DNA from 4 places in the Dyella humi genome. Region 1 is predicted to be linked to each of the others. Evidence: riboswitches for the same ligand, from Rfam matches in the RefSeq annotation. Region 1 holds a riboswitch; each other region holds the start of a gene.

The links. A riboswitch is a leader RNA that binds a small molecule or an ion and turns the genes downstream of it on or off. The one in region 1 is predicted to bind cobalamin.
Region 2: another riboswitch for cobalamin. It lies ahead of ISP18_RS18385 (TonB-dependent receptor domain-containing protein); the one in region 1 lies ahead of cobO (cob(I)yrinic acid a,c-diamide adenosyltransferase).
Region 3: another riboswitch for cobalamin. It lies ahead of metE (5-methyltetrahydropteroyltriglutamate--homocysteine S-methyltransferase); the one in region 1 lies ahead of cobO (cob(I)yrinic acid a,c-diamide adenosyltransferase).
Region 4: another riboswitch for cobalamin. It lies ahead of ISP18_RS15715 (ribonucleoside-diphosphate reductase subunit alpha); the one in region 1 lies ahead of cobO (cob(I)yrinic acid a,c-diamide adenosyltransferase).

The regions. Positions count from the first base shown of each region.
Region 1 covers NZ_JADIKI010000023.1:2,376,035-2,383,435, forward strand. The annotation lists gene phnN (phosphonate metabolism protein/1,5-bisphosphokinase (PRPP-forming) PhnN) at 1-358, shown strand, start outside; gene ISP18_RS21535 (DUF5690 family protein) at 361-1,653, opposite strand; gene ISP18_RS21540 (TonB-dependent receptor plug domain-containing protein) at 2,034-4,526, opposite strand; cobalamin riboswitch at 5,083-5,301, shown strand; gene cobO (cob(I)yrinic acid a,c-diamide adenosyltransferase) at 5,432-6,034, shown strand; gene ISP18_RS21550 (cobyrinate a,c-diamide synthase) at 6,031-7,323, shown strand.
Region 2 covers NZ_JADIKI010000023.1:1,601,178-1,608,578, reverse strand. The annotation lists gene ISP18_RS18390 (hypothetical protein) at 1-1,251, shown strand, start outside; cobalamin riboswitch at 1,358-1,585, shown strand; gene ISP18_RS18385 (TonB-dependent receptor domain-containing protein) at 1,717-3,618, shown strand; gene ISP18_RS18380 (efflux RND transporter permease subunit) at 4,034-7,216, shown strand.
Region 3 covers NZ_JADIKI010000023.1:2,233,435-2,240,835, reverse strand. The annotation lists gene ISP18_RS20990 (nucleoside permease) at 1-513, shown strand, start outside; gene dusB (tRNA dihydrouridine synthase DusB) at 597-1,583, shown strand; gene ISP18_RS20980 (alpha/beta hydrolase) at 1,655-2,545, shown strand; gene ISP18_RS20975 (class I SAM-dependent methyltransferase) at 2,630-3,460, shown strand; cobalamin riboswitch at 3,515-3,726, shown strand; gene metE (5-methyltetrahydropteroyltriglutamate--homocysteine S-methyltransferase) at 3,925-6,195, shown strand; gene metK (methionine adenosyltransferase) at 6,428-7,401, shown strand, end outside.
Region 4 covers NZ_JADIKI010000023.1:993,107-1,000,507, forward strand. The annotation lists gene zapE (cell division protein ZapE) at 1-525, shown strand, start outside; gene ISP18_RS15700 (peptidase C13) at 631-1,017, shown strand; gene ISP18_RS15705 (demethoxyubiquinone hydroxylase family protein) at 1,188-1,709, opposite strand; gene ISP18_RS15710 (hypothetical protein) at 1,917-2,213, shown strand; cobalamin riboswitch at 2,315-2,520, shown strand; gene ISP18_RS15715 (ribonucleoside-diphosphate reductase subunit alpha) at 2,822-5,224, shown strand; gene ISP18_RS15720 (GIY-YIG nuclease family protein) at 5,319-5,660, opposite strand; gene ISP18_RS15725 (ribonucleotide-diphosphate reductase subunit beta) at 5,752-6,774, shown strand; gene ISP18_RS15730 (GNAT family N-acetyltransferase) at 6,789-7,220, shown strand; gene ISP18_RS15735 (GNAT family N-acetyltransferase) at 7,289-7,401, opposite strand, start outside.

The sequences.
Region 1 (7,401 bases):
GCATGGCATGGACGTGCTGGCAAACGGTTCACGCGCCGCCTTCGAACTCGCGCGCCAGCGCTTTGACAATCTGCAGCCGGTGCTGATCACCGCCAGCGCTGAGCGCATTGCACAACGGCTTGCCGCGCGCGGACGGGAAACGGAAGCGGATATCGCCGCGCGTCTGCAGCGTGCGCAAGCCTATCCGGTGCCGCCCGGCAGTCTGCTTATCCGCAATGATGACAGTGTTGCGGAAGCAGGCGCGCTGCTTTTGCGGGCGATTTGCGAGGCGCGCGAGTCCATGCGCGGCAGGGAAGGGCGGGAGACGGAAGGCACTGCCCAGGCCATGGATTATGGCTCGCCGTTATTCCAGGAATGACATTACGCCGCAGCCGCCACTGGTATCGACACGCGCGCCCGCCGCGCCTTCTCGTAGAAATACAGCGCCGACACCAGCGTGATCAGCATGCCGATACTGGACAGCGTCATCACCGTCTGCGCGTAGAACGATGCCCACGACAGATGCATGCCACCGAATTCCTTCACCAGGATCACCGCCACGCTACCCATATAGCCGCTGCTGTCGGCGATATACATGATGAAGCCCACATTGCCGCCGACCCGGAACGTCGCCAACATGCGTTCGAAGAAAGTGGCGTTGTACGGCACGTAGGCCAGATACAGGCCGAAACCACTCAAACCGATCCAGCCCAACGGATCGATCATGGCGTGATTGTGCATCCAGGTGGCGCACACGGCGATGCAGAAGCCGCCGAAGATCAATACGTGATTGAGCATCAATGCTCGCAGGTTATTGCGCACGATCATGGTGCATGCGGTGATGATCAGCACGGCTATGGCGATCGGCACTTCGGTCTCGGCAAACACTGAGGCGTCGCTACCGCGGCCGAGATCGCTCCAGATTTCCGCCGCGAAGTTGTCGCGAAAATCGCGCGTGACCGTCAGCGCCACATAGGCCATCACGATCATCGCGATGCCGGGCAGGAAACGAGCCAGGAAGGCGCGCCGCGTAGCCGCATCCATCGGCAGGCGCACGCTGCGCGCAGCAACGTCGGCGGCATCGGGCGCGGGCAGGTGTTCCAGAATCCAGGTCGCCAGGCACAGTGGTGCAATAAACAACATGCCGGTGGTGAATGGCATCCAGAACTCGCTCACATGCCAGCGCAGCATCAGCCACATACCCACCGATTTCACCACGCCCGAGCCCACGATGAAGCTGGCGCACATAAGGGCGCCCATCAGCTCAGTGCCGCGGCGGCCTTCCAGATAGCCGAAGATCACGCCCCACACCATCCCTAGCGGCAGGCCGTTGAGAAACAGGAACGGAATATTCCATGGCGCCGGGATCAGCGCGAAACCCAATAGCGCGATCCAGGAGAAGCCGATCAGCCCGGCGAGCGTGCGTGCGCGATGCTGGCGCTGGATTTCGGCGATCCAGGTGATCCCCCGCACCTTGCTCAGCATGTAACCCACCACCTGGGCAATCACCAGCCACACTTTGTAATCGACACCAGCTAGATGAATGCCCTGAAAGGATGCGGCTGTGAATGGCTTGCGAAAGGCATACATCGACGCATAAGCCAGAAACGCGGCTGAGCCGGCTAGCAAGTTGATCAGCGCGGGATGACGGTAAAGACGCGACGAGAGGGGCACGAAAGCATCCGGCAAATGGCCGATTTGGCGATACCGGCAGGGTGGACGTGTCGCGTTACAGCGGCATGGCGATCGCTAGGCTCGGGATGGGTAAGGTCTAGGGCAGCAATCAGCCCCCCTCTCTCCGGAAGGAAGAGGGAGCGTTCCACACAGTCATGTAGATACCAGCATCGGGAGAGGAGCGATCCCGGCAAAGGATGTTGTCAGTGCGGCGGTTCGGTCGTGCTCAGCAGTCCGTTTTCCATATGTCCGCGCAAGCGCATCGACCAGTTGTTTCACTTCACGTGACATGCACGCGCGCCATCACGCGGACAAAAAAATCCCGGCTCATGGCCGGGATTTTTGTGCATGTGTCGCACGAGTTTGGCAGTGGGCTCAAATCACCAGTGATAGATCACTTTGGTGTAATAGTAACGCCCATTGAAGCCCGCGGGTGAAAAATTTGAATACGGGATGGTGCCGTTGACGTTGTTCGCGGCGATTGTCTTGTTCGGATAGCTGTTGGTGGCGTTGTCTACGCCCAGCGTAAACGTCCAGTTGTCCAGGTTGTAGCTGCCGGCCAGGTCCAGCACCCATTGCGGGTTGTAAGTCTGGTTCAACAAGTAGGAGCTGTTGCTGTACGCGGTAAAGCTTCCGTAGCGGGTGAGGTTGCCGTTGAACACCCAATGGCTCAGCGTGTAGTTCTCGTTGAGGATCAGCTTGCTACGCGGCGTAGAGTTGGCCAGCAGACCCTTGATGTCGCGGTAGGTCACACGCTGCAGCTGCAGGCCCAGCGCATCCAGTTGCGTCGGGTTGGGCGCCACATGTGTAACTTGCGTGCGGTTGTAGTTGTAGCTCAGGGTGCTATCCAGCACGCCGGCATTGCCGAAGTCGGAGCGATAGCTCGTCACCAGGTCGCCGCCCTGGGTACGCGTATCCACCGCATTGGTGAAGTACTGTGCCGAGCTGAAGGCCACGTTGGTGACGCCGTTCGCGGCCAGATAAGCCACCACCGCCGGTCGGTTCAGGCCGCTCAACGTGTTGGAAAGCACGACGCGGTTGTAGATGTTGATCTGGTACAGGTCGAAGGTGATCGTGAGCGGATCAATCGGGTTGAACACCGCGCCTATGGTGTAGTTGTGCGAGCGCTCCGGTCGCAAGGCTTGCGCACCCAGCAATTGCGCCACCTGATTGCTCACCGGCAGCAAGCCGGTCTGGTAGATGCCTGGTGCGACGCCCGGTCCCGCGCTGCTTGGTGTGAGGTACAGCGAGCCGATCTGCGAGTAGTCCTCCTGCGCCAGCGAGGGCGCGCGGAAGCCACTCGATACGCTGCCGCGCAGCGCGAAGCGCGACGTGAAGTCGTAGCGGGCGGCCAGTGCGCCGGAAACGGTGTTGCCGAAGTCGTTGTAATCCTCATGCCGCACGGCGAGCGACGTACCGAGTTTGTCGGTGAGGTTGGTTTCCACGCTCACGTACTGCGCCCAGTCGCTGCGGCTCCAGGATCCCACGTTCACTGGGCTGTAGCCGCTGAAACCCTGCGCACCGCCGCTCACACCGGACGTGCCCACGTAATAAGAGCTCGGATCGCCTGCGCTGATCTGGTACGTGTCGCGTTTGTATTCCGCACCGAAGGCGAGCGTCACCGCATTGGGTAGCCAGCTCAGGTTGAAATCCTTCGCCACGTCGACGTCCGCCAACTGCTGCGCGGACGAAACGATGCCATCGAAGAATTGGGTGGGCGTGTAGCCGAAGTCGTGCAGGAAGGCGTAGTTGGCGGTGTGTATGGTATCTAGCGATACACGGTTGCCGCCGTAGTTGGCACTCACGTCCCAGCGCCAGCCGTCGCTGGTGGTGCCGCGCACGCCAGCGACCAGCGACTGGTCGGTGCTGCGCGCCTGCAGCAGTGGCTGATAGCCATCGGGATATAGCGCAGTGAGTGCCGACTTCACCGACGATGGATAACCGAACGGATTGCGATACAACTCATCGGAAATCGCATTGCGCTCGTGATAGCTGCCGAACGCGTAGAACTGCACATCTTTCGTAATGTCGTACTGCGCATTCAAGAACAGGTTGTGCTGGCTCACCGTCGGGTCGCCGAACACCTGCTTGGATCCCAGCTGCGGATAGCGGATGTCGGTGCCGCCGTGGTTGGTCGGATCCTGGTGGCCATCGTCCAGGCTGATGCGCAGCCAGCCCTTGTCGCCGTTTAGCGGAATGCCGAAGTTGGCCGAGCCCTGCCATTGCTTGCCGCCACCGCGCTGGAAGCGTCCGCCGTCCAGCTCGACCGAGCCGCCTTGCGCGCCATGCTTCAGGATGATGTTGATCACACCCGCGAGCGCGTCGGAGCCGTATTGCGCGGAAGCACCGTCGCGCAGCACTTCGATGTGATCGATGGCGGAAAGCGGAATGGTGTTGAGATCCACCGGCGCCGAGCCGCGGCCGATGGTGCCATCCACGTTCACCATCGCGCTGGTGTGCCAGCGCTTGCCGTCGACCAGCACCAGCACTTCATCCGGTGCCAGGCCGCGCAACTGCACGGGACGTTGCGAGTCGGTGGTGTCGGTGGCGGCAGGACGCGGAAAATTCAGCGATGGAATCAGGCGCGCCAGCGCGGTGGAGAGTTCATTGGTGCCGGTGCTTTGCAGCGCCGAAGCGGGGACCACGTCGATCGGGGACAGCGACGTGCTATCGGTGCGGTTCTGCGCGCGTGTGCCGGTCACGATCACGGCCTGCAGATTCTTCGCGTTGTTGGGTTGCGACGGCGTTTGCGAGGTGTCTTGCGCGGCAACGGTAGAAGCGAGTGCGAGCAGGATGGAAGCGGTGAGAAAGCGAGCCCGGCCGGAACGAGTAGCGAGCTTGCCCTGGTAGGGCGAGTTGTTGTCTTGCTTCATGTTGGAGTGTGCCCCTAGCGTGTTGTTATCGCTGTTGCTGTGCAGCAATTGCAGATTAGTGACAACGGCGGTTGGTCGCAACGAATGCTTGGACGCCTAAAAGTCCAAATGGAAATATCCATGCCGAACATGCGGTTAATCGACTTTCCCTGCCGCTAGTGACGATGCAAGTTCATGCGATCCAACCATTGCGCTTCGGTCGAGTACCGTCAAGGGCCATGCAGGCCATATGTAGACACTTATGTAGACACTAGGGATGCTCTGATCTATTCCACGCACCCGTCACCGCATTGCATGCACGCAGCGGTTTGTCGCAGCGGCGAAGGCAGACCGGCTATCTGTCGAGACGCTGAGGCGAAGCGCTGCGCGCATGCAATGCGGCCCCAACATTTTGAAATTAAAGGACGGGGTGACGTCCAGAAGGCCCGCAGGCTGCGCCGCGCGGGGCCAGTCTGCCCTGCGCCGCGCAACACACCCTGCGAGCCTTCTGGACGTCATGCCGGGTACGTGGAATAGATCAGAGCATCCCTAGGCTAGGCGCACTGCAAGCCACCCTCTAAGATGCCCGGGCTTGAGGTGACTGCCGGCATTGGCCGGTGGTTGAAACGGGAATCCGGTGCGTCGCGATGCGGCCATGCCGGAGCTGCCCCCGCAACGGTAGGCGAGCAACGCGATCCACACACCGCCACTGTGCTGCGCGCATGGGAAGGCGTGGACCGGAAGGCACAGGCCTTCGCTCGCGAGCCCGGAGACCGGCCCAGGCTTGAAACCGGACAGGCGGAGGGCCGCGTCACGGGCCGCTGCGTGAGTACCGGTGCCGTTTCATTCCCTCTGCCGCTTGTAACGCCTGGCGAGTACGCCGGGCATGCGGAGGATGTATGAGCGACCACCCATCACGCGACGCCATGACGCCGGAAGAGCGTCACCGTGAACGTATGCAGCGTAAGAAAGAATTGGTCGACCGCAAGATCGCCCGGGCCACCATCGATCGTGGCGTGCTGGTGGTGAACACCGGCAACGGCAAGGGCAAGAGTTCCTCCGGCTTCGGCATGCTGGCGCGTTCGCTCGGTCACGGCTTCCATTGCGGCGTGGTGCAGTTCATCAAGGGCACGTTCTCTACCGGCGAAGAAGCCTTCTTTCGCCGCTTCGCCGACGATCAACTCGATTACCACGTGATGGGCGAGGGCTTTACCTGGGAAACCCAAGACAAGGCGCGCGACATCGAAGCAGCGCAGGCGGCGTGGAAGATTGCCGCGGGCATGCTGGCCGATCCCGCTTACGATTTCGTGCTGCTGGATGAGCTCAATATCGCGCTGGTCAAACAGTACGTGCAGCTCGAGCAGGTGCTCGACGCCGTGGCCGCGCGCCCGCCGCGCCAACACGTGGTGATCACCGGCCGTGGCGCGCCGGATGGACTCGTCGCCGTCGCCGATACGGTGACCGAAATGCGCGTGGTGAAGCATGCGTTCGACGCGGGTATCAAGGCGCAGAAGGGTATCGAGTTGTGAGCATTCGCCATTGCCCCGCCTTGCTAGTTTCCGCGCCCGCATCCGGGCAGGGCAAGACGTCGGTCACTGCTGCGCTCGCGCGTTGGCATGCACGGCAGGGGCGACGCGTGTGCGTGTTCAAGACGGGGCCGGATTTTCTCGATCCTATGGTGCTCGCGCGCGCCGCGGGCACACCGGTCTATCAGCTTGACCTATGGATGTGCGGCGAGACAGATGTGCGCCGACGCCTGTTCGATGCAGCGGGTGACGCCGACCTGATCCTGGTGGAAGGTGTGATGGGTCTGTTCGACGGCGCACCTTCCAGCGCCGATCTTGCACAGCAATTGGGCCTGCCGGTGCTGGCTGTGATCGACGGCTCGGCGATGGCGCAAACCTTTGGCGCACTGGCTTGCGGTTTGGCGAGCTATCGCGAAGGGCTGTCGATGTACGGCGTAGCAGCTAATCGCATTGGCAGCGCCTATCACGCGCAGTTGCTGCAGGAGAGTTTGCCTGCCTCGCTGCACTGGCTGGGCGCGTTGCCTCGCGATGATCGTCTGGCTTTGCCGGAACGGCATCTGGGCCTGATCGCCGCAGATGAATTGTCCGATCTCGATGCGCGCCTCGATGCGTTAGCGGATGCATGGTCACAGCACGCCGCGACCGAGTTGCCGCCGCCCGTCGTATTCCAGTCGCCGCTCGCTGAGTCCATTCCACCGCTGTTGCAAGGCAAACACATTGCCGTAGCGCGCGATGACGCGTTCTGTTTTCTCTATCCCGCCAATCTGGATCTGCTGCGCCAGGCCGGTGCGGAATTGTGTTTCTTCTCGCCCGTGGCAGGCGATGCGCTGCCCGAATGCGATGCGGTGTGGCTGCCGGGCGGATATCCGGAACTGCATCTGGATGCTTTGTCGAAACGACATGATTTGCATGCGGCGCTGCGTACGCATCGCGACGCCGGCAAGCCCATGCTCGCGGAATGCGGTGGGCTGCTGTTTGCGCTGGAGTCGCTTGCGGATCAGCAAGGGCACACGGCGCCGATGGCCGGCCTGTTACGTGGCCATGCCGCAATGCAGCCGCGACTTGCCGCGTTAGGGCTGCAAGGCGCGAGCTTGCCCGAGGGCGAATTGCGCGGACACACTTTCCATTACGCGCAAGCATCGATCGACGCTGAGCCGCTCGCGCATGCGTTCAATCCCAACCACGGGCCATGCAAGGAAGCGGTCTATCGCGAACGGAGGCTGACGGCCAGCTTCGTGCATTTCTATTTTCCGTCGAATGCGACGGCCGCTTTGCGGTTGTTTCTGCCATGAGCGCGGGAACAAGACTTGCGAAGAACTACAGACTCCCTCCCCTGCTTGTAGGGGAGGGTTGGGGTGGGGTGAACACTT
Region 2 (7,401 bases), 770 kb from region 1:
TATGGCACTCCTCCTGGAAGCACCAATAAAACAGACGTTATTTATTACACATCCTACGACTGGGGAAGCAAACAATGGGGAAGCATCGTTCAAGTGCTTGCTCCAAATGCAACAGGATGGGATAGCGGTTTTACCTGCGACCCTTCTGTCATTCAAGGCTCTTTTGTAAATCCAGACGATCATCTTACTTATGGTTATGCCATGTATTACACGGCAACAACCCTGTCAGGTAGCACGATCGGAACCAACAGCATAGGTGTAGCCTTTTCAAATGATGGGATCAATTGGATAAAATATTCACAAAATCCAATTATTAACCAGCAAAATCCTGCAAATACTGCTCCAGGAGTTTATGGCGCAGGTCAGGCGGCAACCTATAACTTCGACGGAAAGGCAGGCATTTATATATTTCACACCGATGATTCAACCAGCAATGGCCATAGAATGTGGCTACGCATTGCCAACGATGGCATCCACTTTGGTGCCCCTCAGCTTTTGAGCAATCAAAGTAGCGACGGATATACGCTCTGCACCAACAACGACATCGCCTATGACTACAAAACGGATTATTTCTACGGCGCTATAGAAACTTGCGGCACGGGCCGCCCCGGGGAGCATGAGACGTATCAATTCGGCCTGTACAGGATCTCGGGCGCAGCACTTCGGGCTGGCCAAGGGCCATGGGAGCCGCTTGGCTACGTCAATTCAGCAATGACAGGGTTCGATCTGAACCATAGCCCAGGTTTAAAACGAGACGGCTGGGGTAATTTGACCTCATGGCTTCCCATGGTTTCGGTCTACTTTGCCGGCGGCACAAATGATCCGAACACTTGGAATCTGACCACGGTAGGCTGGGTTCCTACGCCCAGCACATATGCACTTAATAGATACGCCAAGTATCCGGATGGACACTGGGTTAGCACGGGTTATGTGGGACCTGGATACAACCTTGAATCAACTCTTGGATACCTTTTTATGACACAGGTACCCAACACACGCCCGATTTATAACTGCGAACTTCTGGATGGCATTCATCATTTCATCTCTATAGATTCCGCTTGCGAAAACCAAAAACCCTTAGGCGTTGCAGGTTGGATTTACCTCACCTCGCAGGCTGGTGTATCTACTGCGGCGATTTATCGGTGTAGCGACGGCGGCGGCGATCATTTTGCTTCTCTTGATCCGAACTGCGAGGGAACAACCGTTGAAAATCAAGGGCAGCCGCTGGGATATGCCAAGACAAGCCCATAGGTAACTTTAGAAGTCATCCAGTCAAAGAAGCGGCGACCGGGCAAGGACAGGGTCCACTGCAAGCAGTGGACCCGCGCCAGAATTGCCGTAACCGCCCCCACCCGCTAAAGTTCCGCCCGTTCCAGGTGTCCCCATGGCCAACGCCTAAGGGATGAAACGGGAAGCCGGTGCGCTGTTCGCACAGCAAGGCCGGCGCTGCCCCCGCAACGGTAAGCGAGAAGGTTTCGAACGATCACGCGCCACTGTGCTTTCGCATGGGAAGGCATCGTTCGATGGCATGCATTGATGCGCGCCGCTCGCGAGTCCGGAGACCGGCCCGGAACAGGTTCTGGCACTCGCGGTGGGCGAGGCATGGAAATCGCGCCGCGGCATTCGCCGCCTGCCCGTCTTCCGTTCCTCTGATCCACCCGAGCGTCGGCTTGCTCATTTGCGCCGCGCGGGGACGCTCGGCAGGGGAACATCCTGATGTTGTTGAAGAAAACCACGCTCGCAGCCGCCTTGCTGCTTTCATTGGCCGCACCGGCCGTCTACGCGCAGTCCACCAACGGCCAGAGCGACACGCTGGCGCCGGTGATTGTCACCGCCACACGCACCGCCATTACCGCCAACGAGGCGCTGTCGTCGGTTACCGTGATCACGCGCGAAGACATCGAACGGTTGCAACCGGTGTCGGTGGCCGACCTGCTTACCGGCCTGCCCGGCGTATCGATCGGGCAAACCGGCGGCATCGGTGCGCAAACCTCGCTGTATCTGCGCGGCACCAATGCCACGCACGTGCTGGTGTTGATCGATGGTGTGCGCATAGGCTCGGTCAGCATCGGGCTGCCGGCGCTAGAGCAGATTCCAGTGAACGCGATTGATCGCATCGAGATCGTGCGCGGTCCGCGTGCCAGCCTTTACGGTTCCGATGCGCTTGGCGGCGTGATCCAGATATTTACCAAGCACGGGCAGCCGAACGGTGGCATCACACCCTCCGTGAGCGTGACCGGCGGCAGCCACGATTACGTGAACGGACAGGCCGGCGTTTCCGGCGGCGATGCGCACCTTTGGTACAACGCCAGCCTCGGCGGCACCTATACCGGCGGCATTCCGGGCTGCCGCATGGGCGCGGCCGAAGCGGGCGTGGCGTGTTTTGTGGACGATCCGCGCAACGACGCCTATCGCAACTGGAACGGCTTCGCCAACTTCGGCTATCGCTGGGACAACGGCACCGAGCTGGCCTTCAACTGGTTGCGCAGCAAGAGCAACGCGGAATATGCCGGCAGCCCGTACAGCGGCAACGACGGTATTGAAGAGCAATACGTGGCCGGCGCGCGCTTGAGCTTCTCGCCGCTGTCGATCTGGAAGGTCACACTCAACGCGGGACAGAGCCGCGACGACAACGCCACCTTCTACAACGGTAGTTATTACGGCCAGTACTACCCGCGCATGGCCACAGGTTATTTCAATTCGCGCCGCAACCAGGCGTCGTGGCAGAACGACATCACGCTGGCCGCCAATCAACTGCTCACCGTGGGCGTGGACTACCAGCAGGAGCGCATCGCCAGCGATACCGCTTTCGAGCAGACCACGCGTGGCGACACCGGCACCTTTGCGCAATACCAGGGCACGTTCGGCCGAAACGAAGTGCAGCTTTCGGCACGGCACGACCACAACGACCAGTTCGGCAACCACAACACCGGCGCAGCGGCGTGGGGCTATCACTTCGAGAACGGCCCGGTGCTGTCGGTGAGCTACGGCACCGCCTTCCACGCGCCGACCTTCGACGATCTGTACTTCCCCCCCTTCGGCGGCATACCCACCGCCAATCCCAACTTGCGGCCGGAAACCTCGCATAGCATCGAAGTCGGCCTCACGCAGCAGCTGGATCACTGGAACTGGGGCGTAAACGCGTACCAGACCACCATCAGCAACCTGATCGCCTTCGACAGCAACTACGTGCCGCAAAACCTCAGCCGCGCGCGCATCCGCGGCCTGGAAGGACAATTCGGCTTCAACCTCGACGATTGGCGCGTGCAGAGCTATCTCACGCTGATGCAGCCGAAGGACGACGACGGCAGCGCCAACAACGGCAACCTGCTGCCACGCCGGGCACAGCGCACGGCGCGCGTGGACATCGATCGCAAGCTGGGTCAATTCAATGTCGGCGCCACCTTCTTCGCCGCCAGCAAGCGTTACGACGACACGGCTAACACCCGCCGCATGGGCGGCTACGCCACCACCGACCTACGCGCCAGCTACGCCTTCGCCCCCGGCTGGCAGGTGGAGGCCAAGCTGGCGAACGTGTTCGACCATAACTACGAGACGGCGTACTACTACAACCAGCTGGGCCGCACCTGGTATCTGACGTTGCGTTATAGCCCGTAAACACGACACCTTGCGTTCACTTCCTCTCCCTCAAGGAAAGGGCCTACCCCCGACCGGATCGGGGGTTGAGGTGATGTTTATCGACACCTCGCCGTCATCCCAGCGAACGCTGGGATCCAGTGACTTTGCTCTTTGATGGCTGCCCAGGCGAGGTTGAAAGGCGCTGGATCCCAGCCTTCGCTGGGATGGCCCCATGTTTTGACTGAGGTTCTAGGCAAGCCAGCTACGGCACGTTGTGGAAAAAATACGCGCCATGCCTTTCGGCACGGCTGGACTTCAGGCACATTTGCGGGGCTGGCCCCCAAGGCATAAAGGTGCCCATGAATGTGCCCTTCTTTTTGCTTGCGCCACGGCCTGCGCGGGATGCGCGCGACCGTGGCTTGCGTTTACCTGACGCGGTTGCGTGGGTGACGTCATGAATATCTTCGCACCCATCATTCGCCGCCCCATCGGCACCTCGCTGCTGGCGATCGGGCTGGTGTTGGCCGGCTTCTGCGCCTACCTGATGTTGGGTGTCGCGGCGCTGCCCACGCTGGATTTCCCCGGCGTGTTCGTGACTGTCGCACAGCCAGGCGCCAGTGCGCAGACCATCGCGAACACGGTGCTGGCGCCGCTGGAGCGCCATCTGGGCCGCATTCCGGGCGTGCAGGAGATGTACGGCAACGCCAATCAGGGCAGCGCCACGGTGATGGTGCGCTTCGATTTCGGGCGCAACATCGACAAGATCGCCGAAGACGTGCAGACGGCGATCAATGCCGCGCAACCCGATTTGCCTACCTCGCTGCCGAGTCCGCCGCAGTACTTCAAGTTCGATACCTCGCAGATTCCCATCCTGCACGTGGCGCTGACATCGAGCAGCATGCCGCCGGACAAGCTCTACGATCTCACCGACACGTTGGTAAGCCCCGCCCTCGCGCAGATTCCGGGTGTGGCACGGGTGCAGTTGTTCGGCGGTACGCCGCACGCCGTGCGCGTGGACGTAAACACTGCTGCGCTTTCCGCCAAGGGCCTGACCGCCAACGACATCCGCAACGCCTTGATTGCCGCCAACGTGACCTCGCCGCAGGGCATGCTCAGCGACGGCCAGACGCAGATGACGGTCACCGCCAACGACGCGCTGCATACGCCCGACGATTTCGCCTCGCTGGTGATCGCCAACCGCAAGGGCGTGCCGGTGTATCTGTCTGACGTGGCCACCATCAGCGGCGGCGAACAAGATAAATACCAGGCGGCCTGGTTCAACGGCATGCGCACCGTGGGCCTTGAGATCAACAAGCGGCCGGAGGCCAATGCGGTGGCGACGGCGGAAGCCGTGCGCGCGAAGCTGCCCGAATTACGCCAGCTGTTGCCGGCCGACGTGCAGATGACGCCGATCTTCGACTTCACGGAGAGCACCAAGGGCGCGCTACACGAGGTGGAGGTGGCGCTGCTGATCAGTATCGTGCTGGTAGCGCTGGTGATGCTGGTATTCCTGCGCCGATTGCGTCCTACGCTGATCGCCGCGCTCAGCGTGCCGCTCTCGCTGGCCGGCGCGTTCGTGGTGATGTGGTCGCTGGGTTACACGCTCAACACGTTGTCTTTGGTGGCGCTGGTGCTGTGCATCGGCTTCGTGGTGGACGACGCCATCGTGGTGATCGAAAACATCTTCCGCCACATGGAACACGGCGAACCACCGCTGGATGCCGCAATGCGCGGCGTGAGCGAGATCGGCTTCACCGTCATTTCCATCACCCTCTCGCTGATCGCGGTGTTCGCGCCACTATTGTTCGGCAACAACATGCTGATCATGCTGCTGCGCGAATTCTCGGTGACGCTGACCGCAGCCGTGGTGATCTCCGCGATCGTTTCACTGACGCTTACCCCTGCACTGTGCGGTCATTACCTGCACCCGGAAGCGGCTTCGAACAAACCGCCTTCGCGCATCGAACAGTCGTTGCAGCGCTTCGACCGCTGGCTGCACAGCCATTACGAAAGCGCGCTGAATTGGGCCATGCATCATCGCCGGCTGATGCGCTGGCAGCCGCTGACGCTGCTGATCCTTACCGCCGTGCTGGGTTGGGCGACGGTAAAAACGGCAGGCGGCACCTTCATGCCGGATCAGGACACCGGCCAGCTCGCCGTCAGCCTTCGCGCAGACGCCAACATCTCACCTACCTTGCTGTCCACGCGTGTGCAGCAAGCCAACAAGATCCTGCAGGACGATCCGGCCACGCTCGATGTCTTGACCGTACTCGGTGGGGAAAACAACGGCGGCGGCGCGGTAGGCAATGCTGCTTCGATGTACGCCGACCTCAAGCCGCGCGGCAACAGTGCGGGCGAACGCAAGGACGACATCAAGAAAGTGATCGAGCGGCTGCAGAAGAAGTTCGACCCGCTGCCCGGCGTCAAGGCGTATTTCAATCCCATCCAGTTCTTCAGTGGTGGCGGCGCAGGCGACAACGCGGGGCAGTACGAATTCCAGATACTCGATACCTCCGGCGGCCAGGACCTGCAACCGATCACGCTGCAGATGGTGCGCAAGCTGCGCACCATTTCGCAGCTGACCGACGTGAGCAGCAACTTCGATCTGGTCGGTAAGCAACAGCAGATCAAGATCGATCGCGAAAAAGCCGGACGCCTGTTCGTGAGCATCGGCGACATCGATTCGGTGCTGCTCAATTCGTTCGGGCAGAACCAGGTCTCTGTGATCTACTCGGACATCAACCAGTACCGCGTGGTGCTGACGTCCTCTAGTTCCGAAACGATGAGCGCCGAAGCACTGCTCAATCTGTACGTGCGCAACAGCAAAGGTCAGATGATTCAGCTGTCCGCGCTGGCCACCGTGGTGCCGGACATGAGCCCGCTCGGCATTCGCCATCACGACCAGCAACAAGTGGCCACGATCAACTACAACCTCAAGCCCAAGGTGCAGCAGAGCGAGGGCATCGATCTGGTACAGCAGGCTGCGCTGGCGGTGCACATGCCGGCAGGTGTGCGGCTGGATTTCACCGGCGCCAATCAGCAGTTCCAGCAGGCGCAATCCAATGGCGGCATCCTGCTGCTCGCGTCCATCGTGGCCATGTACATCGTGCTGGGCATTCTCTACGAAAGCCTCGGCCATCCGCTGACCATTCTTTCCACCTTGCCGGCTGCAGGCATGGGCGCGTTCCTGGCGATGCTGGTCACGCACACGCCGCTGTCGCTGATGGTGATCATCGCCATCTTGATGCTGATCGGCATCGTGAAGAAGAACGCGATCCTGATGGTGGACTTCGCACTGGTGGCGCAGCGCCAGCACGGCATGTCGCCGCCGGATGCGATCCGTGAAGCGGCGCTGGTGCGCTTCCGTCCGATCACCATGACCACGCTAGTAGCGATGGGTGCGGCGCTGCCGTTGGCGATCGGCTTCGGCATCGGTTCGGAAATGCGTCAGCCGCTGGGTATCGCGATCGTGGGCGGCCTGCTGGTGTCGCAGATGCTCACTTTGTTGAGCACGCCGGCGATTTACCTGTGGTCGTACGATCGCGGCCTGCGTAAGGCGGCACGCAAGGCACGGCGTGAAGAGAAGCGGCGGTTGCGGGAGCTGGGGCAGCAGACGCCGGCTATTGAGATCGAATGATGTAGCGACGTAGCGGGTAGGCTGGGATGGCAATCCCAGCATGAGAACCCGCGAAATCGCTGGGATTGCCATCCCAGCCTACGATGGGCTTACGCGGTTTGCCATGCCTTCCGGCACGGACCGACTTCAAGCACATTTGCATGAATAGGCATCGGCGTATTAAGTACGTATGGATGCATTCTGCG
Region 3 (7,401 bases), 140 kb from region 1:
GCGGTCCGCTACCCCGCCATCATTATGTCGATTTCGCAGGTGTCGGAAACGCTGTTCATCCTGGCGATTCCGTTCTTCCTGAAACGCTTCGGCATCAAGACGGTGATGCTGATCAGTATGCTGGCGTGGACGCTGCGCTTTGGCCTGTTCGCGTTCGGCGATCCCGGCAACGGGCTATGGATGATCGTGCTGTCGTGCATCGTTTACGGCATGGCGTTCGACTTCTTCAATATCTCCGGCTCGCTGTTCGTGGAAGGCCAGAGCGACCCGGCCATACGCGCCAGCGCGCAGGGCCTGTTCATGCTGATGACCAACGGCATCGGCGCCGTGCTGGGCAGCTCGATCAGCGGCGTGGTGATCGATATGTATTTCACCCGGCCCGACCACACGCTGGACTGGCACGGCATCTGGCTCAGCTTCGCCGCGTATGCGCTGGTGGTGGCCGTACTGTTCGTGTTCTTGTTCAGGCACAAGCATGTGCCTGAATCTCTGCACAGCGTTCCTGTGCACTGAGCGCAGCCTCTTGCGAGATTGCCCCTCACCCCAACCCTCTCCCCAGAGGGGAGAGGGAGATAGATCGCGGCTACAATACCCGGATGCAGATCGGCCCCTACCGCATCGACCCGCCCGTGGTGCTCGCGCCCATGGCCGGGGTCACCGACAAGCCTTTCCGCCTGCTGTGCAAACGGCTGGGCGCGGGGCTTGCCGTGTCCGAGATGACTACCGCCGATCCGCGCCTGTGGCGGACGCGCAAGTCGCTCAAGCGCATGGACCACGAGGGCGAGCCCGAACCGGTCAGCGTGCAGATCGCCGGCTACGACCCGGCCATGCTCGCCGAAGCCGCGCGCTTCAACGTGGCGAACGGCGCGCAGATCGTCGACATCAACATGGGCTGCCCGGCGAAGAAAGTGTGCAACGTGTGGGCCGGCTCCGCACTGCTGCAGGACGAACCGCTGGTCGCGCGCATCGTAAAAGCCGTGGTGGATGCGGTGGATGTGCCCGTCACGTTGAAGATCCGCACCGGCTGGGATCGCCAGCACAAGAACGCACTCACCATTGCGCGCATCGCCGAAGACAACGGCATCGCCGCGCTAGCCGTGCACGGCCGCACGCGCGCCGATAAATACGAAGGCGAAGCCGAATACGAAACCATCACCGCGGTCAAAGCGGCGGTGCGCATTCCAGTGCTCGCCAATGGCGACATCACCACGCCGCAGCAGGCCCGGCACATACTCGACGTCACTCGCGCGGATGCGGTGATGATCGGCCGTGGCGCGCAGGGCCGGCCATGGATTTTCCGCGAGATCGCGCATTACCTCGCCACCGGCGAACGGCTACCGGAACCTTCGCCCTCAGACGTATCAGCCATCTTGCTCGGCCATCTCGAACATCTCTACGCTTTCTATGGCGAGCAGGCCGGCGTGCGAATCGCTCGCAAGCATCTGGGCTGGTACGCGAAAGATCGCCCAGAAAATATAGCCTTTCGCGACGTGGTCAATCGCGCCGAGCATGCACACGATCAATTGTGCTTGACCCGCGAATACTTCGAGACGTTACAGAACAGCTGGCGTATCGCCGCCTGAACGTTGATCGCCGCAAACCCTTACGGCACTTGAACGGGCATCATCGGCAAATCGTCTCTGGTTTGCATGCCATGCTCCGCCTACCCCTTTCGCTTCGCCTGTTTCTTTTGCTCAGCTCGGTACTGCTGCTTAGCGGTTGCGAGGCGAGCTTGTTTGCCGGCTTGAACGCCACCGACCGGCGGGCAGGCATCGAAGCGCAGCGCGGTATCGTGTTCGATGAAGCACACGGCTTGAAGTTGGATGTTTATCGTCCCGTCGGTGTGGTGCATGCACCGATCGTGGTGTTCTTCTATGGCGGCAGTTGGGTGCACGGTGAACGTGCGTGGTATCGCTTCGTTGGCACTGCGCTGGCATCGCATGGCGTGGTGGCGGTTATCCCCGACTATCGCAAATATCCGCAGGTGAAGATGGATGGCTTCATGCAGGATGCGTCGCGAGCGGTTGCGTGGGTACACGAACATGCCCGAGCACTGGGTGGCAGTCCGGATGATCTGTTCGTGATGGGTCATTCGGCAGGCGGGCAGATCGGCGCGCTGCTGGCGACCGATCCATCCTGGCTGGCGCCTTACGATTTGCGTCCGAACGAACTGGCTGGCTTCATCGGCATGGCTGGCTGCTATGACTTCATACCGATTCCCGCGAACGAAAAGGACATGCTGGGCATGTTCGGTCGCGATGAAGCTTCGCAAGCCCGCGCCCAGCCGGTGCGCTTCGTGCACGGTGACGAGCCGCCCATGCTGCTGTTGCAGGGCAGCGCCGATCGCGAGGTCGATCTTTCCAATGCCCGGTCTCTCGCTCGTGCACTGCAAGCTCATCACGAAGATGTAACGCTGCGGATGTATCCAGGCGTAGGCCACAACGCATTGGTCTTTGCATTCTCTCGACCCTTCCACGCCGATGACCCTGCGCTGGAAGATGTACTGAGCTTTGTTCATGCGCATCCGGTAGCCGCCGTGCACTGATCGCCGTGCACTCCCCGATGACGATGCGTCGGAGTAACGTAGAAACCTGCTCCATCGCCCCTGATCCGCTGCGGACGTTTCGGCATGAACAGCATCGCTACCGGAGACTTCCCCTATATCCACGGGTTTTCCGGCGAGGAACAGACGCGCCTGGTGCGTCAGGCACGCATGTTCGAAAGCACCCTGTTCAGTCACATCGATTACAGCGGCGCGAGGCGACTGCTGGAAGTGGGTTGTGGCGTGGGCGCGCAAACAGAGATCCTGCTGCGGCGCTTTCCCGATCTGCACGTTACCGGCGTCGACCGTTCCCCGGCCCAGTTGGCCGCGGCCGAACGCCATCTCTCAGCTAAAGCCTGGTGCGAATCGCGCTTTGCGCTCCGGCAAGCCGATGCCGCCGATCTGCCATTCGCCGACCGCAGTTTCGACGCGGCTTATCTGTGCTGGGTGCTGGAACACGTGCCAAGTCCGGCGCGCGTGCTCAGCGAAGTGCGCCGCGTGCTGGCGCCTGGTGCGGTGGTGTACATCACGGAGGTACTGAACTCCTCGTTCTTCCTCGATCCGTATTCGCCCAATCTGCTGCGCTATTGGATGGCCTTCAACGACCATCAGTATGACAGCGGCGGCGATCCCTTCATCGGCGCCAAACTTGGCAACTTGCTGCTGGCTGGGGGATACCGCGACGTGCAGACGGAAGTAAAGAACGTGCACCTGGACAACCGCCAGCCTGGGCGGCGCAAGCAGATGATCGAGTTCTGGGAAGAACTGCTGCTCTCCGCCGCCGAACAGCTCATCACCACCGGCAAGACGGATGCAGGCACGGTGGAAGGCATGCGCAACGAGTTGCAGGCGGTGCGCAACGATCCGAACGCCGTGTTCTTCTTTGCGTTCGTGCAGGCACGGGCGATGGTGTATTGAGCTCACCCTTAGACGAGCCCCATCCCACGATTTGACCTAGGCTATCCATACGGCTATCGTTCGCCGCGTCGAGGCTTTCATCTCTCTATAAAGATAGAGAGATGAAATTAAAAGGGAAGCCGGTTTGAATCCGGCGCTGCCCCGCAGCGGTATGTGGAAACGACCTTCGCCATCAGCACTGGGCAGATGCCCGGGAAGCGGCGAACAGTAGGTGGCGTCATGCCTCGTCCACGAGCCCGAAGACCTGCCCCGACCGAAGCTGGCCGTTCGCAACGGTGCGCTTCGTACGACCTGGACTCCGCGGGGAGACCTGGCACGCGTCGCTCGCCGACGCGGCGTCGACCTGCCCGCGCTGCACCCAGTTCGCCCGCGGGGGCGAAGGTCGACGGTGCGCATCTCGGGCCACGCTCGCGGTCGCGCCTGCCTTCGTTCCTCTTTGCCATGCATCGCAATGAGGAATACACATGACACACACAACTTATCTCGGCTTTCCACGTATCGGCCGTCGCCGCGAACTGAAACGTGCACTGGAAAATTACTGGCGCGACGGCAACGCCACAGCACTCCTCGATACCGCGCGGGAGCTGCGGCAGCGACATTGGCAACTCGCCAGCGCGTGGGCGCAGACCGTCGCCGTCAACGACTTCTCGCTGTATGACCACGTGCTCGATACCGCGGTGCTGTTCGACGCCGTACCCGATCGCTACCGTCCGTTGCTGCGCGACGATCCGCTGGCCGGCTACTTTGCTATGGCACGCGGCAATCGCGAACTGCACGCGTTGGAGATGACCAAATGGTTCGATACCAACTACCACTATCTCGTGCCGGAACTGCACGCCGGTCAACGCTTTCGCCTTACCGTCAACAAGCCGTTGAATGAGTGGCTCGAAGCGCGTGCGCTGGGGCTGGATGCGCGCCCGGTGCTGCTGGGTCCGGTTTCGTTTCTGCGCTTATCCAAAACCGTGGATGGCAGCGATGCACTGAACCTGCTCGACGCGTTGCTTCCCGTTTACGCCGAACTGCTGAAGCAGTTGGCGCAAGCCGGCGTTCCTTGGATCCAATTGGACGAACCTTGCCTTGTGCAAGATCTGGATGCGGCCACCCGACACGCCTACGTCGCTGCTTACAACACCCTGGCGATCGGCCCGTCGCCCAAGCGGTTGCTGGCGACTTATTTCGGTGGACTTGGTGACAATCTGGAGCTTGCCGCCAAGCTGCCCGTCGATGGACTGCATGTCGATCTGGTGCGTGCGCCGGAACAACTCGACGACGTCCTGTTCGCGCTGCCCGAACATTGCGTTCTGAGCGCCGGCATCGTCGACGGGCGCAACATCTGGCGCAGCGATCCGCGACGCGTATTGCCGCTGCTGGAAAAAATAGCCGCATCGCGTGGAACCGAGCGCTTGTGGCTAGCACCATCCTGTTCGCTGCTGCACGTACCTTTCGATGCCGCGCAGGAAACCTCCTTGCCCGCCCCACTACGAAGCTGGTTGGCCTTTGCTCAGCAGAAGCTGGAAGAGCTTCGCCTGTATGCCGGCGCGCTGGACGACGATGACCGCGCCAAGGAGGCCCTGGTTGAACAAGGCTTCGTATTGGCCGCGCGCAAGCACGCGCCAGGCGTGCATCGAAGCGAAGTGCAGGCACGGGTGCATGCATTGAGCCCGCAAGCCACTCATCGGCGCTCGAATCTTCTCCATCGCCGCCGCGTACAGGCCGATACGCTGCAACTGCCGCCCTTGCCCACTACGACTATCGGCTCGTTCCCGCAGACCGATGCACTTCGCCAGGCGCGTGCCGATCACCGCGCCGGACGCATCGACAACGCCGCTTACGAAACCGTGCTGCGCGAGGAGATCGAACGCGTCATCCGCTTTCAGGAACGCATCGGCCTCGATGTGCTGGTGCATGGCGAACCTGAGCGCAACGACATGGTGGAATATTTCGGCGAACAGCTCGACGGCTTTGCCTTCACCCGAGGCGGCTGGGTGCAAAGCTACGGCTCGCGCTGCGTGAAGCCGCCGATCATCTGGGGTGACATATCGCGACCACAACCGATGACGGTGCGCTGGTCACGCTATGCGCAATCCCTTACCGACAAACCCGTCAAAGGCATGCTGACCGGCCCGGTGACGGTGTTGCAGTGGTCGTTCGTGCGCGACGATGTGTCGCGCGAGCAGGTCTGCCTGCAACTCGCCCTGGCTTTGCGCGACGAAGTGTGCGACCTAGAAAACGCCGACATCCGCGTGATCCAGATCGACGAACCGGCACTGCGCGAGGGTCTGCCGATCCGCCACGCCGAACACGCCGCCTATCTGGACTGGGCCGTGCGTTGCTTCCGCATTGCCGCTGGTGGTATTCGGGATGCCACCCAGATCCATACGCATATGTGCTACGCCGAATTCAACGACATCATCGAAGCAGTCGCCGCACTGGACGCCGATGTCATTTCCATCGAGAGCAGCCGCTCACGCATGGAACTGCTGCAGGCCTTCGAGGATTTCCGCTATCCGGGCAGCATCGGCCCCGGCGTGTACGACATCCATTCGCCGCGCGTGCCGTCGCAGGCGGAAATGACCGACCTGCTCGAACGCGCACTTACCGTGCTCGAACCAGGACAGCTGTGGGTCAATCCGGATTGCGGACTCAAGACGCGTGGCTGGAAGGAAACCGAGCCGGCCCTCGTCGCGATGGTGAATGCGGCGCAAGCCGTGCGCGCCGCGTTGACCGAGACCTGATCTCTTAGGCTTGAATGCCAATCCCAGCATCACCGCAAATCGTATTGCTGGGGTTGTCACCCCAGCCTACGCTGGCACGGCCCCTCCCCGCTTTGGGGAGGGGTTGCCTGAACCCTAGATTGCACCGTCACATTGATATGCCAGACTGACCAGTGAAACCCGGAGCAGGGGCGTGTATCATCCGCAATTCCCCTTTCCATCTCTTTATCCGTAAAGAAGGATATAAGCCACGATGAGCAACTACCTCTTCACCTCCGAATCGGTCTCCGAAGGCCATCCGGACAAGGTCGCTGACCAGATCTCCGACGCCGTGCTAGACGCGATCCTCGCCCAGGATCAGCGCGCCCGCGTGGCCTGCGAAACCATGGTGAAGACCGGCGTGGCGATTGTCGCCGGCGAAATCACCACCAGCGCCTGGATCGACCTGGAAGCGCTCACCCGCAAAGTGATCGTGGACATCGGCTACGACTCCAGCGAGGTCGGCTTCGACGGCGAGACCTGCGGCGTGCTGAACCTGATCGGCAAGCAGTCGCCGGACATCAACCAGGGCGTGGACCGCAAGAAGCCCGAAGAACAGGGCGCCGGCGACCAGGGCCTGATGTTCGGCTACGCCACCAACGAAACCAAAGATTTCATGCCGGCGGCGATCTACTACTCGCACCGCCTGGTGGAACAGCAGGCCAAGGTCCGCAAGAAGAAGAACTCGCCGCTGCCGTGGCTGCGTCCGGACGCCAAGAGCCAGGTCACCCTGCGCTATGAAAACGGCGAGGCCACCGCGATCGACGCCGTGGTGCTGTCCACCCAGCACGATCCGAGCGTGAAGCAGAAGGACCTGGTCGAAGCCGTACGCGAGCACATCCTGAAGCCCGTGCTGCCGACCAAGCTGCTGCACAAGGGCACCAAGTTCCACATCAACCCGACCGGCAAGTTCGTGATCGGCGGCCCGGTGGGCGACTGCGGCCTGACTGGCCGTAAGATCATCGTCGACACCTACGGTGGCTGGGCCCGTCACGGCGGTGGCGCGTTCTCGGGCAAGGATCCGTCCAAGGTGGATCGTTCGGCCGCTTACGCCGCACGTTACGTGGCTAAGAACATCGTGGCCGCCGGCATTGCCGACCGCTGCGAAGTGCAGGTGAGCTACGCCATCGGCGTGGCCGAGCCCACCTCGATCTCGGTCACCACCTTCGGTACCGGCAAGCTCAGCGA
Region 4 (7,401 bases), 1.4 Mb from region 1:
TGTCATGTGGTGGAGATGATCTCAGCCCACGACTGGCGCCTGCGCGCGCTCACCCATGCACCGGTTTACCACACACCACCCGGCGCCGAGGCCGAACGCGAATTGCAGCGCATCTTCGCCAGCCAGGCGCAGAGCGAGATCATCGAAGGTGGCGAGATCGTCATCAACGATCGACCGATTCCGGTGCGCAGGCGTGCTGGCAATATCCTGTGGTTCGACTTCGCCGCGCTGTGCGACGGGCCGCGCGCGGTCGCCGATTACATCGAGTTGGCCAAGAGCGCGCCGGCGATCATCCTTTCCAACGTGCCGCAGTTCAGCATCTACAGCGAGGACCCGGCCAAGCGCTTCGTGCAACTGGTCGACGAGTTCTACGATCGCCACGTGAAGCTGATTCTTTCCGCGGCCGCGCCGATCACCGAACTGTATGACGGTGAGCGCTTGCGTGCGGAGTTTGGTCGTACCGAGTCGCGGTTGATCGAGATGCAGAGCCAGGAGTATCTGGCGCTGGAGCATCGGCCGGAGTAAAGCACCGCATTTCGCACGAACAGTCATTGCGGCAAGACGGATGCTTCACCTCGCAGGGCCTGAACTGGTACGTTGCGGCTTTCCGCCCTGCCATGGAATCGCGCCATGCTGACCTTCATCGCACTTGCATTGCTCGCCGGCGCGCAGCCCACCACTTCGGCAGATGCATTCACCGCACGCGTACAGCGCGCCAAGATGGTCGAAGCCGGCCCCACCGGCCCGGCCTACCAGAAACAATTCTGGGCCAAGACCGGCAATCCGATGACCGACGCATTGAAAGCTTGCCTGGCGAGCAACGCGCCCGCGGACAAATCACCCTTCACGCTGGTTGCGGATATTTCGCCCGATGGACATCCCCTGCACGTGGACGTGCGTGCGCCGACGCCGGTCGCAAAGTGCCTCGATGGCCAGTTCTCAGCGTGGACATTTCCCGCGCCGCCAAAACTGTCCGATGCCGTCGATTATCCGATTGAAATCGATGTGAGCATGTAAGCGCGCTCGAATTCGGGTATCGCCCTAGGAGCACCCGCACCGGACTTGCAACTATCGTTCGTGGCGCGGATGGATGACACCCCTGATCGCGTTTCGCGATCTGCACAGCCGGACGTTGCGCCGGCAATAGCCTTCATCCATTCCAGTCGAAAGCGGATGCTTCGTATCGGTCAGAATCTCATCCCCAACCAGATTACCGATTCGGTTGCCGCAGAGACCACAGGTTTCAGAATTCGATACCAAAGGCTATTTTCGAGAACGTGTGAAGCCGCCTGATCATGGTGCATTCGCTCCTCCGTGACGATGGCTGAGATCGCGAAGACGGCAGCCCCATCTATGTCACGGAGGTCAACCAGCTGTCTCTCTAGGTGCCGGAGCACCACGCTCTCGACTGCCACCGTAGTCGCTGAAATAGCTGAGCGCCCCAACAAGCCAGTCAAGATGCCGAGCGACAAACCACCAATGCCGCACAACCAATAGCTCCTGCACCGGCGCCGCCCTCTACGTTTCAGCTCATTACCGAAGATTTCCCTATGACCTCGTTCATGCGCGCGAAATTCGGCAAGCTCTGGAACCAAATCTCTCGCGAAGAGCCTGGCTATCATGATCTGGCCCGTATAGATGGATATGGCACCAAACTCGCCAGCGTGGTTGACCTTAAGGATTCGACTGCCGAGATCCGTCCCTGTCATTGCTCCCCCTGCGAATCGCCCAGCCCCTATCGTAATGTCTGCTCTGGGTTGCGAAAGCGGACATAGGCGCAAGATCAATGTTGGTTTTGAAAGTCCAGGAATAGGAATAGAGGTTGAGTAGGGCGAGGTTTGGCGCTCGCTTACTCCGACAAGCTTGCCTCACACCTTGCGCTACGATCCGCCCGTCACTCACATGGAGTCGGCTGCATGCGCGCACCCACCGGTTCGGTCGTTGGGCTCTGTTCCGCCTCCGCCACGATGTCGGCGATGGGGATGGCTTTCCTTGGTTACTGGGGTGTGCACGAACCCACGCCCTGGAACACGCGCGACATCGTGGTGGTGTGCCTGGCTTTTCTCAGCTTCATGGCGCTGGGGGCGACGATCTGGATCGCCACCACGCCCGTACCGGAGGGTGCCATCGAACGCATCGCGCCGGCGCGCCGCAGTTTTGCGGTGGGCCTGGTGCTGATGTGGGTGGGGATCATCGTAGCCATCGTTCGCTAGAAAAAATCGCATCTTCCGCAAGCCCGCGTCCCGCTTGGGTTAACACCGCTTATCCACCGGCTTATCCACAAATTCTTGGGTTGACCGGGCCAGGTAACCCCGATATGTTGTGCTCCGTCGGTCGCCACCCCTGATCATGTCGGGGGCGGCAAGGGAATCCGGTGGAAATCCGGAACTGCCCCGCAGCGGTAAGTGGAGACGAAAGCCCGAGTACGCACTGGCCTTCGAGCCGGGAAGCGGGGCGAGTAGGCGCATCGCAAGGTGCACATCCGCAAGTCCGAAGACCTGCCGACACGGCATGACCGGAGCGTCATGCCGCCGGTGACGGCCTCCGCGGGAGGGGCGTACGCACGACGTGGAAGTCACACGTATCGCGCGAACGACCACGGCAAGCCGCCATTTCAGCCCTGCGCGCGGGAGCAGGCGGTTGAGTCCAAAGGAGTCTGTCCGCTCAAACCGGAATTTTCCGGACCGGACCGATTCCGCAGCCCGGAGCGTCCGACATGCAGCCTATCGATACCGAATCGCGCGAGCGCACAGCCGACCGCGCGGATACCGCCGTCTTTTCCGCCGACGCTGCCACGTCGGCCATTGCCACCACTGTCACAATGTCCGCTACCGCCGAAGCACCTTTCACCCTGACCCCTCCGCACAACCCCGGCCAGATGCGCGTCACCAAGCGCAATGGTCGCCAGGAGGTGGTCGACGTCAGCAAGATCGTCCGCGCCGTGACGCGCAGCGCCGAAGGCCTGCACAGCGTCGATCCGCTGCGCGTGGCGCTGAAGACCATCGGCGGCTTGTATGACGGCGCCACCACGCAAGAGCTGGACCAGCTCTCCATCCGCACCGCCGCCGCACTGACCGCGGAAGAGCCCGAATACGGCCAGCTAGCCGCGCGCCTGCTCGGCGCCTTCATCGACAAGGAAGTGAGCGGGCAGGAAATCCAGAGTTTCTCGCAATCCATCGCGCGTGGCGCGGAGCTGGGCATCGCCAACGCGCGCCTGCGCGATTTCGTGGCCGCAAATGCGCGCAAACTCAACGATGCGATCGATCCGCTCGCCACGCGCCGCTTCGAATACTTCGGCCTGCGCACGGTGTACGACCGCTACCTGCTGCGCCATCCGCAGCTGCGCAAAGTGATCGAGACGCCGCAGTATTTCTTCATGCGCATCGCCTGCGCGCTGGGCGGCAACGAGATCGGCGAAACGCTGGAGCTGTATCGCCTGCTTTCCTCACTGGAATACATCGCCAGCTCGCCCACGCTGTTCAACGCCGGCACCGCGCATGAGCAGCTGAGCTCCTGCTTCCTGCTGGATTCGCCGCTGGATTCGCTGGAATCGATCTACGAGAAATACGGTGACGTAGCCAAGCTCAGCAAGTTTGCCGGCGGCATCGGCCTGGCCTATTCGCGTGTGCGTTCGCGCGGCTCGCTGATCAAGGGCACCAACGGCCATTCCAACGGCCTGGTGCCGTGGCTGAAGACGCTGGATGCCTCGGTCGCCGCGGTCAATCAGGGCGGCAAGCGCAAGGGCGCGGCCTGCGTGTACCTGGAGCCGTGGCACGCGGACATCGAGGAATTTCTCGAACTGCGCGACAACACCGGCGACGAAGCGCGCCGCACGCACAACCTCAACCTGGCCAACTGGGTTCCCGACGAATTCATGCGGCGCGTGGAGCACGACGGCAATTGGTCGCTGTTCGATCCCAAGATCGTCCCGCACTTCGTCGATACCTGGGGTGAAGCTTTCGAGCGCGCCTATCATCAGGCCGAAGCCGATGGCCTTGCCGTAAAGACGGTGAAGGCGCGCGAGCTGTACGCACGCATGCTGCGCACGCTGGCGCAAACCGGCAACGGCTGGATCACCTTCAAAGACCGCAGCAACGCCACCAGCAATCAGACGGCCAAACCCGAAAACGTCATCCATCTTTCGAACCTGTGTACGGAGATCCTGGAAGTCACCAACGCCGGCGAAACGGCGGTGTGCAATCTGGGTTCGGTCAACCTCGCCCGCCACGTGGTGGATGGCGCATTCGATTTCACCAAGCTCGCCGCCACGGTGCGCACCGCAGTGCGCCAGCTCGATCGCGTGATCGATCTCAACTTCTACCCGATCGATACCGCCGCCACTGCCAATCGCAAATGGCGACCGGTGGGCCTGGGTGTGATGGGCTTGCAAGATGTGCTCTTCAAGCTGCGCCTGCCGTTCGATTCGGCCGAAGCGCTGGAGCTTTCCACGCGCATCGCCGAGGAGATTTATTTCAACGCGCTGTCGCAATCGAATGCGCTGGCCGAGCAGCACGGCGCACATCCCGGTTTTGAGGAAAGCCGTGCAGCCAACGGCGAATTGCAGTTCGACTATTGGTCGAATGCGAAACCGCACGATGTCGCGCGCTGGGATGCGCTGCGCGAATCGATCAAGGCCAAGGGCCTGCGCAACTCGCTGCTGATCGCCATTGCACCTACCGCCACCATCGCGTCCATCGCCGGTTGCTATGAGTGCATCGAGCCGCAGGTCAGCAACCTGTTCAAGCGCGAAACGCTGTCCGGCGATTTCCTGGTGGTGAACCGTTACCTGGTGGACGAGCTGAAGGCGCTGGGTCTATGGACGTTGGAAATCCGCGATGCCATTAAGCTGGCGGAAGGTTCGATCCAGGGTATCGGCGCCATCCCGGAACGCCTGCGCCAGATCTATCGCACCGTGTGGGAACTGCCGCAGAAAGCGCTGATCGACCTGGCCTCCGCGCGCGGTGCCTATATCGATCAGAGCCAGTCGCTGAACCTGTTCATGGAAAACCCGAACATCGGTCAGCTGAGCTCCATGTACATGTACGCGTGGAAGGCGGGAGTGAAGACCACGTATTACTTGCGGTCGAGGCCGGCGACGAAGATTGCAAAGACCACGGTGGCGGCGGCATCCGTCGCGGCCCCAGCGCCAGACGCTCAGGAAGCGGCGACGGCTGCGGTGTTCTGCTCACTGGAAAATCCGGAGTACTGCGAGGCCTGCCAATAACCTCAGACTCGTCGCCCCGGCGAAAGCCCGGGTCCAGCGACTTTGGGATATGGCGGAAAGACACTGGGCCCCGGCTTTCGCCGGGGTGACGGGTTTAAAGCAAGGTTGAATAGAGATCGTTCCAGTATGGATTGGTATTCTCGATGAGCGCCAGCTTCCACCTGCGATGCCATTTCTTCAGCAACTTTTCTCGTCTTATCGCTGACTCCAGCGTCTCGTGTCGTTCATACCAGACGAGGTTATACGCACCGTGATGCCTGGTGAAACTGGAAACAAATCCGGAACGATGCTGCCAAATCCGCTGAACCAGATCGGACGTTACGCCAACATACAAAACGCCGTTCCGCTTGTTGGTAAGCATGTATACGGAAGGTTGTCGTAATTGCATGAGGCCAGTTGTGCCGAAAACGCCAATCCATCTTCGTCCAATCGACATACGAAGGGGATCACTCGATTCCCCTTGTACTCGTCGTCCCGGCGAACGCCGGGACCCAGCGACTTCCTACACACTTTGATTCGAGGAACGCATGTCAAATACCTCCAAGCCCCAACACATCCTCGACCCAGGTTTCGAACTCACCCTGCGCCCGATGCGTTACCCCGAGTTCTACGAGATGTACCGCAACGCGATCAAGAACACCTGGACGGTCGAGGAAGTGGATTTCTCGCTTGACGTCACCGACCTCAAATCGAAGATGACGGATGCGGATCGCCACCTGATTCATCGCCTGGTCGCCTTCTTCGCCACCGGCGACACCATCGTGGCTAACAATCTGGTGCTGAACCTGTACCAGCACATCAATGCGCCGGAAGCGCGGATGTACCTGTCGCGCCAGTTGTACGAGGAAGCGCTGCACGTGCAGTTCTATCTGACGCTGCTGGATACCTACATTCCTGATCCCAACGAGCGCAACAAGGCATTCGCCGCGATCGAGAGCATTCCTTCGATCAAGCAGAAGGGCGCGTTCTGCTTCAAGTGGATCGAATCCGTCCAGAATTTGCAGCGGCTGGAAACGCGCGAACAGCGCCGGCAATTTTTACTCAACCTGATCTGCTTCGCGGCGTGCATCGAGGGCTTGTTCTTCTTCGCCGCGTTCGCCTACGTGTACTTCCTGCGCTCGCGCGGCCTGCTGCATGGTTTGGCTTCAGGCACCAACTGGGTGTTCCGCGATGAATCGGGCCACATGGCCTTCGCGTTCGACGTGGTGCGCACCGTGCGTGCGCAGGAGCCGGATCTGTTCGACGAGAACATGCGCGCGCAGGTGGAAGCGATGTTGGAAGAAGCCATCGCCTGCGAAACACAGTTCGCCGAAGATGTGCTCTCCGGTGGCGTGGCCGGCCTGTCGGTGAAGGACATGCGTCAGTATCTGGAGTACTGCGCGGACCAGCGCTTGGTGCAGCTCGATCTGCCGAAGAAATACGGCGCGAAGAATCCGTTCGACTTCATGGACCTGCAGGACGTGCAGGAAGTCACCAACTTCTTCGAGCGGCGCGTGTCGGCCTACCAGGTGGGTGTGGAAGGCGAAGTCGCGTTCGACATGGCGTTCTGACATATTCTGCCGCCATGAACACTGAGCAAGTCATTCTCACCGATACACCGGATGCCGCCGATGTGGCGGCAGTCCGTGAGCATCTCAGCCAATTCAATCTGGATGCGACCGGCATCGACGATCAACGCGCACTCGCGTTGCTGGTAAAGGATCCCGCAACCGGCAAAGTGCTGGGCGGCCTCACCGGCCGCACTTCGCGCGGCGTATTGTTCGTCGAGATGCTTTTCTTGCCCGACTCCCTGCGCGGCTCGGGCCTGGGCAGCAAGCTGCTGCTCATGGCCGAGCAGGAAGCGGTACGCCGCGGTTGCCATCACGGCGTGCTGTATACCAACACCTTTCAGGCGCCGGGATTCTACAAGAAGAAAGGCTGGCGCGAGCTCGGCGAGATCCCCAGTAACCCACCCGGCACCAGCCGGCTCTTTTTCAGCAAGCAGCTGAACGCGTAGCGTGGCTCGCAGATAACGTTTTTCGATCTCCGAAAAGTCACTACTGCATTAGTGAAATGCTGCTGCGCTTATCTCGCTGCAGTCGCCAGCCGCTTTTCGAAGCGCCACAATTCTAGATTGAACGGCCCTGTAGTGGTTTCCACCTGCGTGAGATATTCGCCGGTGTTGTGCCATCCGCTCT